Regions from separate parts of the Streptomyces sp. NPDC056480 genome, predicted to be linked through region 2. Evidence: riboswitches for the same ligand, from Rfam matches in the RefSeq annotation. Region 2 holds a riboswitch; the other holds the start of a gene.
What was found. A riboswitch is a leader RNA that binds a small molecule or an ion and turns the genes downstream of it on or off. The one in region 2 is predicted to bind cyclic di-AMP.

Region 1 (5,007 bases), on a different contig from region 2:
AGGGGAGCGCGGACCTCATCCACGAGTTCGCCTTCCCGCTCCCCATCTACGCGATCTGCGACCTGCTCGGCGTGCCCGAGGAGGACCAGGACGACTTCCGCGACTGGGCCGGGATGATGATCCGGCACGGCGGCGGCCCGCGCGGCGGGGTCGCGCGGTCGGTGAAGAAGATGCGCGGCTATCTCGCCGAGCTGATCCACCGCAAGCGCGAGGAGCCCGGGGACGACCTCATCTCGGGCCTCATCAAGGCCTCCGACCACGGCGAGCACCTCACCGAGAACGAGGCCGCCGCCATGGCCTTCATCCTGCTCTTCGCCGGCTTCGAGACGACCGTCAACCTCATCGGCAACGGCATGTACCAGCTCCTGCGCCACCCCGAGCAGCGCGAGCTGCTCCAGGCGTCGGTCGCGGCGGGGGAGACCGGGCTCCTGGAGACCGGGATCGAGGAGCTGCTGCGGTACGACGGGCCGGTGGAGATGGCCACCTGGCGGTACGCGACCGAGCCGCTGACCATCGGCGGACAGGACATCCCGGCGGGCGACCCCGTCCTCGTGGTGCTCGCCGCCGCGGACCGTGACCCGGAGCGGTTCGACGGGCCGGACACCCTGGACCTCGCCCGGCGCGACAACCAGCACCTCGGGTACGGGCACGGCATCCACTACTGCCTCGGCGCGCCGCTCGCGCGGCTCGAGGGACAGACCGCGCTCGCCACCCTGCTGACTCGGCTTCCGGACCTGCGACTTGCCGCCGATCCCGAGGAACTGCGGTGGCGCGGAGGGCTCATCATGCGCGGATTGCGCACGCTTCCGGTGGAGTTCTCCCCTTCCGTACGACCTCCACGAAGTGACGGTTCATCAGAACTGTGATCTTCACGTGATCGCGGGTGCATCGACTTGTGATGAGCGTTCGAATAGGGCTACCTTCCCGGTCAGCTCGGTTCGTCAACGTGGTTGAGTAATTCGGCCATGTCCGGCAACTCGGGTCGTCCACACAGTCGTCACGCGAAAGGCGCTCCTATGCGTTCCGGGAACGGACGTCACCGTCGCCCCCGTCAGGCCCCCGCAATCGTCGTCGCCGCGGGCGTGACCGGCTCCGCCATGGCGCTGCCGCTGCTCGCCACCGGGTCCGCCTCCGCCGCCGACGCCGCCACCTGGGACCGCGTCGCCGAGTGCGAGTCCGGCGGCCAGTGGAGCGCCAACTTCGGCAACGGCATGTACGGCGGGCTCCAGTTCACCCAGGACAGCTGGGAGCGGAACGGCGGCCTGACGTACGCGCCCAGCCCCGACCTGGCCAGCCGCGCCCAGCAGATCGCGGTGGCCGAGAAGGCCCTTGCCAAGGGGTCCACCGAGTGGGCCACCTGCGCGCCGATCGCCGGCCTCACGAACGACGGCACCTCGCCCGGCGTGGATCCCGGCCCCGCGAGCGTCCCCAAGGCCCCCACGGGCCCGGTTCCCGAGTCGAACTGGACCACCGGTCTTCCCGGGACCTCCGAGGGGTCCTCGTCGGACGCGAAGGAGTCCAAGGCGTCCAAGGACGCGAAGAAGGCCACGGAGTCGGCTTCGCCCACCGCACCCGCCACTCCCGTCTCGCCGACCGCTCCCGTGACGCCGACCACCCCGGCGAGCCCCTCCGTGTCGACCGACCCGAGCCACCCGACGGTGCCCACCACGCCGGTCACGCCCGATGAGTCCGTTACGCCGGTTACGCCCGGTACGCCCACTGCGCCGGGAGCCACCACGCCCGGCGGGCCGACGGACGACGTGTCGCCGGCCACTCCCGGAACCGGGAAGCACCGGGGTGACGCCGCTCCGGAGGAAACCGGCAAGTCGGACAGTTCAACCGAATCAGGTAGACATGCTTCATCGGGTAACAAGCTGACCGAAAACCCCCTGGAGAAGTCCCCGGCTGACGCTTCGAAGGAATCGGACGCAACGGACAGTCAGGGCAAGTCGGGCGCCTATCTCGTGCAGCCGGGCGACAATCTGTCCGACATCGCACAGGAGAACGAACTCCCCGGAGGCTGGACCGCCCTCTACGACGCCAACCGGCAGACCGTGGGCGTCGATCCGGACCTCATCCTCCCTGGTCAGGCCCTCGACCTGACGGCGGGTTCGACCGCGTCGGCGGAGTAGTTCAGGGTCATATGTCCGGTTCTGGGCAAGTGAGACATGGGTCTCTTCGCCCCAACTGGCGTGTCACGCCCGCAAACTCCGCTTCCGTCGCGTCTCACCTGCACAAACAACCCCCGCCGGAAGGCAAGTAGGGGCGATATTTCCGCAATGCGCCTCTTTGAACTTCCGGTGGGTCTGTGTCTACGGTCGTCACCGCTCGCCACCGCGGGCCCCGTCGACCGAAACGCCGAATCCTGCCGTCGGCCGATGGGAACAGTCGTCGCGCAAGCGCCGAAGGCAGGAGTGGGGGACCCAAGGTAAGTGCCGGTCCCGGCCGTTGAGACAGACGGCCGGCGAACGGCTTGGGGTGAAGCCGCGTGCTAGGACACGCGGCCGGGCAACTTTCCGGCCCGAACCCGACAGCTCACCTCACAGGCGTCGGTGAGGAGAATCTCCATGCTGTTTTCCGGTAAGGGCAAACACCGCCGTCCGTCCAAGGCCACCCAGGTCGTCACGCTCGTCGGCGTCACCGGTGTCGCCGTCGCCGCCCCGCTGATGACCGCGGGCACCGCCTCGGCCGCCACGGTCTCCGAGTGGGACACCGTCGCCGCGTGCGAGTCCGGCGGCAACTGGTCCATCAACACGGGCAACGGCTACTACGGCGGCCTGCAGTTCTCCGCCTCCACCTGGGCCGCGTACGGCGGCACCGCCTACGCCGCGACCGCCAACCAGGCGTCGAAGTCCCAGCAGATCGCCATCGCCGAGAAGGTCCTCGCGGGCCAGGGCAAGGGCGCCTGGCCGTCCTGCGGCGTGGGCCTCTCGGGCGCCTCGCCGAACACCGGCGCCGCCGAGAGCGCGCCGCAGCAGAGCACCCAGCAGCCGCAGCAGGAGCGGAAGGCCGAGCAGCCGACCACCCGCAGCGAGCAGCGCCAGGCCCCGAAGAAGGCCGCGCAGCAGCAGGCCGCTCCGCAGGCCGCCGCGAAGAAGACCGTCACCACCCCGACCGGCAAGAAGGTCAAGAAGGGTGACGGCGAGTACAAGGTCGCGGCCGGCGACACCCTCAGCAAGATCGCCCAGGCGCACGGCGTCAAGGGCGGCTGGGCCAAGCTCTTCGAGCTGAACAAGGACGTCGTCGAGGACGCCGACCTGATCTACCCGGGCCAGCAGCTTCACCTGAAGTGAGCCCGGCGGCTCGCGTGAGTCCGGCGGCTCACGCGGCCCCTCCGACCCTCCCGCGGTGACCACCCCGGCCCGACGCGCCCATCCCCCGTGCGCGTCGGACCGGGGTTCCCCCGTTTCCGGAGGGCGTACGGAGGGACCGGCGGAGGTACTGAGGGGGAGGGCCCGCAGGAACAGCGGACCGCCCACACGGTTACCGGCCGGTAGATCTGAGGCCCTTCGTCCCGACATGCCTGCCCTTGGGTCCTTTTTCGTCCCAGGGGGCGGGCGCCCGGCTGGCCGGAGCCCCCGAGCCGGTTAGGCTCTTGTCGCAAGGCCAAGCGACCCTGCACCGACCTTGCGTCACATCCAGCGTCACATCCCAAAAAGGAGATGCTCGTGCCGTCCATCGACGTCGTCGTAGCCCGGGAAATCCTGGACTCCCGAGGCAACCCCACGGTCGAGGTCGAGGTCGGCCTCGACGACGGCAGCACCGGTCGTGCTGCTGTTCCGTCCGGCGCCTCCACCGGTGCGTTCGAGGCCATCGAGCTTCGCGACGGTGACCCGAACCGCTACCTGGGCAAGGGTGTCGAGAAGGCCGTCCTCGCCGTCATCGAGCAGATCGGCCCGGAGCTCGTCGGCTACGACGCCACCGAGCAGCGCCTGATCGACCAGGCCATGTTCGACCTGGACGCCACCGAGAACAAGGGCTCCCTCGGCGCCAACGCCATCCTCGGCGTCTCCCTCGCCGTCGCGCACGCCGCGTCCGAGGCCTCGGACCTCCCGCTCTTCCGCTACCTCGGCGGCCCGAACGCGCACCTGCTGCCCGTTCCGATGATGAACATCCTCAACGGTGGGTCGCACGCCGACTCCAACGTCGACATCCAGGAGTTCATGATCGCCCCGATCGGCGCGGAGTCCTTCTCCGAGGCCCTCCGCTGGGGCGCCGAGATCTACCACACCCTCAAGGCCGTGCTGAAGCGCAAGGGCCTCTCCACCGGCCTCGGCGACGAGGGCGGCTTCGCGCCGAACCTCGAGTCGAACCGCGCCGCCCTCGACCTCATCGTCGAGGCCATCAAGGAGGCCGGCTACACCCCCGGCTCCGACGTCGCGCTCGCCCTCGACGTGGCCGCGTCCGAGTTCTACAAGGACGGCAAGTACGAGTTCGAGGGCAAGTCCCGCTCGGCCGCCGAGATGACCGAGTACTACGAGGAGCTCGTCTCCGCGTACCCGATGGTCTCCATCGAGGACCCGCTGTACGAGGACGACTGGGCCGGCTGGAAGGTCCTCACCGACAAGCTGGGCACCAAGGTCCAGATCGTCGGCGACGACCTCTTCGTCACCAACCCGGAGCGCCTGGCCCGCGGCATCGAGGAGGGCACCGCGAACGCCCTCCTGGTCAAGGTCAACCAGATCGGCTCGCTGACCGAGACCCTCGACGCCGTCGAGCTCGCCCAGCGCAACGGCTTCAAGTGCATGATGTCCCACCGCTCCGGCGAGACCGAGGACGTCACCATCGCCGACCTCGCGGTCGCCGTGAACTGCGGCCAGATCAAGACCGGCGCCCCGGCCCGCTCGGACCGCGTCGCCAAGTACAACCAGCTGCTGCGCATCGAGGAGATCCTCGACGACGCCGCGGTCTACGCCGGCCGCAGCGCCTTCCCGCGCTTCAAGGGCTGATCACCCCGCACGGCTGATCGACGGCTGAGCCCCTCCGCAGGGCGGCTTCCGTACGTCC
Region 2 (5,007 bases):
CGTCCTGGCGATCACCGCCGACGAGGTGCGGGACGTCGCCGCGGCCACGCTGCGCCCCGACAACCGCGCGGTGCTGGTCTACGAGCCGCTGGCGACCGAGCAGAGCGAGAACGCCGACGGCGACGACGAGGAAGAGGGAGCGGACCAGTGAGCGACGCCGCCGCGTCTTTGACGAGCATGGACTTCCACCCGCAGCCGAGGCCCGGCACCGCCCGGCCCTGGGCCTTCCCGGCCCCGGACCGCGGCGCCCTGGACAACGGCCTGACGGTGCTCACCAGTCACCGCCCCGGCCAGCAGGTCGTGGCCGTGGAGATCTTCCTGCCGGCCCCGCTGGACGCCGAGCCCGCCGGTCTCGACGGTGTCGCCACCATCATGGCCCGCGCGCTCTTCGAGGGCACGGACCAGCAGAGCGCCGAGGAGTTCGCGGCCGAGCTGGAGCGCTGCGGCGCCACGCTCGACGCGCACGCCGACCACCCGGGCGTACGGGTCTCCCTGGAGGTTCCCGTCTCCCGGCTGCCCAAGGCGCTCGGTCTCGTCTCCGAGGCCCTGATCGCGCCGGCGTTCCTCGAGACCGAGGTCGAGCGCCTGGTGCGCAACCGCCTCGACGAGATCCCGCACGAGACGGCCAACCCGGCCCGCCGCGCCGCCAAGCAGCTCTCCAAGGAGCTCTTCCCGGCCGAGGCCCGGATGTCCCGGCCGCGCCAGGGCACCGAGGAGACCGTCGAGGCGATCGACGCCGCCGCGGTCCGCGCCTTCTACGAGGCGTACGTCCGGCCGGCCACGGCCACCGCCGTGGTCGTCGGCGACCTCATTGGTGTCGACCTGGACAAGGTCCTCGCCGAGACCCTGGGCGCCTGGACCGGCGAGCCGGCCGAGCCGCTCCCGATGCCGCCGATCACCGCCGACGACACCGGACGGGTCGTCATCGTGGACCGTCCCGGCGCCGTCCAGACCCAGTTGCTGATCGGCCGGGTCGGACCCGACCGCCACGACAGCGTCTGGCCGGCCCAGGTCCTGGGCACGTACTGCCTCGGCGGCACGCTCACCTCGCGGCTCGACCGGGTCCTGCGGGAGGAGAAGGGCTACACGTACGGCGTGCGCGCCTTCGGGCAGGTGCTCCGCTCGGACGGCCGGGGGAACGGCGCCTCGATGCTCGCCATCAGCGGTTCCGTCGACACGCCCAACACCGGTCCCGCTCTTGACGACCTGTGGAAGGTGCTGCGGAAGCTGGCCGCGGAGGGGCTCACCGACGCCGAGCGGGAGACGGCCGTGCAGAACCTGGTGGGGGTCGCGCCGCTCAAGTACGAGACCGCCGCCTCCGTCGCCGGGACGCTCTCCGACCAGGTCGAGCAGCACCTCCCGGACGACTACCAGGCCCAGTTGTACGCCCGGCTGGCCGAGACCGGCACGGTCGAGGCGACCGCGGCCGTGGTCAGCGCCTTCCCCGTGGACCGGCTCGTCACCGTGCTCGTCGGCGACGCGGCGCAGATCGCGGAGCCGGTGCGCGCGCTCGGGATCGGCGAAGTGACCGTCGTGACCGGCTGATTCACACCGCGGACACGGCAAGAGAGGGCCCCGACGGCGCAGTTCGTCGGGGTCCTCCCCTTTGTCCGTATTGAGGTTAAGGGTGGCTGTATGCCCTGTGGCATGTCTTACAAAATGCGTGTCCGGTTGGTGATTGAAAGACGATCCGCATAGCGTCGGTGCGTCTGTTCGTCAGTTGCACGTGCCGCACCCGCGGCATCGGACAGACATCGCCGAGTCCCCGTCAGGCGCGAGCCTGGGGAGCCGGGGACCCACGCGTAGTCCCTGGGGTGAATCGGGCGCCTTCGTCTCGTACGGAGGGGCTCGTAGGAGACCTTCCTGCTCCGAACCCGTCAGCTAACCCGGTAGGCGAGAGGGAAGGAAAGGATCAGCCCCTACATGGCGTTCACCCGTGCCACCGGGAAGCATCGTGCTCCGAGCCGGATGGCGCGCCGCGGCGTGGGCATCGCCGGCGCGGCGACGCTCGCCACCACCGGCGTCATCGGAACCCTCGCTTCCCCGGCGCTCGCCGCCGACACGGACAACCGCTCGCTCGAGGACACCGGTCTCATCAAGGTGATCACCGAGGACTCCCTCGCCGAGCGGATCGACGCCCAGGCCGCCGCCCAGGAGCAGGAGGCCTTCGAGGTCGCCGCCAAGGCGAAGGCCAAGGCCGAGGCGAAGCGCAAGGCCGAGGCCCGCGCCAAGGAGATCCGCGAGGCCGAGCAGCGTGCGGCCCGTGAGGCCGAGCGTCGTCGTCTGGCCTCCTTCCAGCTGCCCGTCGAGGGCACGTACGTGTCCACCGGCTACCAGACCGGCGGCTCGCTGTGGTCCTCCGGCAGCCACTCCGGCATCGACTTCCACGCCTCCTACGGCAGCAGCGTCGTCTCCGTCGGCTCGGGCACCGTCGTCGAGGCCGGCTGGGGCGGCGCGTACGGCAACAACATCGTCATCCGGATGAACGACGGCACGTACACCCAGTACGGGCACCTCTCCTCCATCGGGGTCTCCGTCGGCCAGACCGTCGAGCCGGGTGAGCGGATAGGCATCTCGGGCTCGACCGGGAACTCGACCGGCCCGCACCTCCACTTCGAGGCGCGGACGACGTCCGAGTACGGCTCCGACATCAACCCGGTCTCGTACCTGCGCGCCCGCGGCGTCAACGTCTGATCCAGGACGGTCCAGGACGCCCTCGCGCGGGGCCGGCGGTTCCGCCGCCGCCCCCCCCCGCATCGCAAAAGCCCCGGCTCGTACAGAGCCGGGGCTTTTCGTCGGCCGCGGGACATCGATATTCCGCCGGGGCATCGGAAATTCCGGCGTGCTGCAATAGAGTCGCAGATCGGGCGCAGAACAGGCGCCGTCGGAATTGACTCGCGCAGACCAAAGGCGGAGGTCGGACATGCGCATTCCCGCGCACTCGGTATGCACGGCGATCCGGGACGACATCGTCTCCGGCGTCTTCGAGCGGGGCAGCCGGCTGACCGAGGACCAGCTGGCCCGCCGGTACGGGGTGTCCCGCGTCCCGGTCCGCGAGGCCCTGCGCACCCTGGAGTCCGAGGGCTTCGTCGTCTCCCGCCGCCACGCCGGGGCGCATGTCGCCGAGCCCACCGACCAGGAGGCCGCCGATCTGCTCGACATGCGGGCGCTGCTCGAACCGCTGGGGGCGGCCCGCGCCGCCCAGCGGCGCACGGAGGCCCATCTCAAGGTGCTGCGCGGCCTGGTCAGGCTGGGGCAGGAGCGGGCCAGGCGCGGGCAGGGCGAGGATCTGCGCTCACTCGGCGGCTGGTTCCACGAGACCCTCGCGCAGGCCTCCGGCAGCCCGGCCCTGACGGCGCTGTTGACCCAGCTGCGGCACAAGATCGCCTGGATGTACGCGGTCGAGCAGCCCGAGCGGCCGGTGGACGCCTGGGCCGAGCACGGTGCGATCGTGGACGCGGTGGCGCGCGGCGACGCCGAGCGGGCGCGGACGCTGACCGCGCTGCACGCGGAGCGCTCGCAGTCGTTGCACCGTCTCAAGAGGCCGGACCGCGGCCGTGTGAGGGTTTCGCAACATGCAGTCAACACGGCGAGTTCCCGGAATTAACGCGCGCATCGTATACATGGAATAGCAATTCGGCGCCGCTGCTTCGTGCTGCCCGAAAAGAGGGGCAGTGTAAAAGCGAAAGGCCGCCACCGCCGGAATTCCGGCGATGGCGGCCTTTCGTCGTACAGAGGGGGCGACCCGGATCAGACGGTCTCGGGAAGCTCGTCCAGACCCTCGGCGACCAGCTTCGCCAGACGGTCCAGAGCGGCCTCGGCGCCGTCGGCCTCCGAAGCGAGCACGATCTCCTCGCCGCCCTGCGCGCCCAGGCCGAGCACCGCGAGCATGGAGGCGGCGTTCACCGGGGTGCCGTCGGACTTGGCGATCGTCACCGGAACGCCGGAAGCCGTGGCGGCACGGACGAAGATGGACGCGGGGCGGGCGTGGAGGCCCTCGGCCCAGCCGACGTTGACGCGGCGCTCAGCCATGGTGTTGCCCTTCAAGTCTCAAGCGGGTTGTCTAGACCAGTCTCTCACGGGATGCTGCGTGCTCGCGCCGACCTTCGGCCCGGATCGGACCGCCGTTCGGCCCTCCCTCACCGTGCGCGGTGCGCTCCCTACCTTGCACGGCGGACCCCCGCCGCGCGAGCGGTGTCGCGGCCGTGTCGCGGCCGGTGTCATCACCGTGTCGCGACCCGTGCCACCACCGTGCCGCGGCCGTAGGCTGACCCCATGCAGAGCGCGTCGGACCAGCTGCCGGAGCACGACTACCCCGACCACTGGGAAGCGGACGTGGTGCTCCGCGACGGCGGCACCGCGCGCATCCGGCCCATCACGGCCGACGACGCGGACCGCCTCGTCAGCTTCTACGAACAGGTCTCGGACGAGTCGAAGTACTACCGCTTCTTCGCCCCCTACCCGCGGCTGTCCGCCAAGGACGTGCACCGCTTCACCCACCACGACTTCGTGGACCGGGTCGGCCTCGCGGCGACGGTGGGCGGCGAGTTCATCGCCACCGTGCGCTACGACCGCATCAACGACCGTGGCCTGCCCGCCTCCGCCCCGGCCGACGAGGCCGAGGTCGCCTTCCTCGTCCAGGACGCCCACCAGGGACGCGGCGTCGCCTCCGCCCTGCTCGAACACATCGCGGCCGTCGCGCGCGAGCGGGACATCCGGCGTTTCGCCGCCGAGGTGCTCCCCGCCAACACCAAGATGATCAAGGTGTTCACGGATGCGGGCTACACCCAGAAGCGCAGCTTCGAGGACGGGTCCGTACGGCTCCACCTCGACCTCGAACCCACCGACCGCTCCCTCGCCGTGCAGCGCGCGCGGGAGCAGCGGGCCGAGGCCCGCTCCGTGCAGCGCCTCCTCACCCCCCGGTCCGTGGCCGTCGTGGGCGCGGGGCGGGCACCCGGCGGTGTCGGCAGGACCGTTCTCCGCAACCTCCTCGGGGCCGGGTACACC

Region 1: linked by a shared signal. The riboswitch ahead of ACFQ79_RS29120 (transglycosylase family protein) and the one ahead of ACFQ79_RS10340 (M23 family metallopeptidase) in region 2 are both predicted to bind cyclic di-AMP.

What each region holds. Positions count from the first base shown of each region.
Region 1 covers NZ_JBHTSA010000084.1:15,563-20,569, forward strand. The annotation lists gene ACFQ79_RS29110 (cytochrome P450) at 1-866, shown strand, start outside; gene ACFQ79_RS29115 (transglycosylase family protein) at 1,017-2,132, shown strand; cyclic di-AMP (ydaO/yuaA leader) riboswitch at 2,391-2,564, shown strand; gene ACFQ79_RS29120 (transglycosylase family protein) at 2,568-3,293, shown strand; gene eno (phosphopyruvate hydratase) at 3,663-4,949, shown strand.
Region 2 covers NZ_JBHTSA010000016.1:65,558-70,564, forward strand. The annotation lists gene ACFQ79_RS10330 (M16 family metallopeptidase) at 1-151, shown strand, start outside; gene ACFQ79_RS10335 (M16 family metallopeptidase) at 178-1,545, shown strand; cyclic di-AMP (ydaO/yuaA leader) riboswitch at 1,746-1,911, shown strand; gene ACFQ79_RS10340 (M23 family metallopeptidase) at 1,924-2,694, shown strand; gene ACFQ79_RS10345 (GntR family transcriptional regulator) at 2,924-3,607, shown strand; gene ACFQ79_RS10350 (HPr family phosphocarrier protein) at 3,751-4,032, opposite strand; gene ACFQ79_RS10355 (GNAT family N-acetyltransferase) at 4,276-5,007, shown strand, end outside.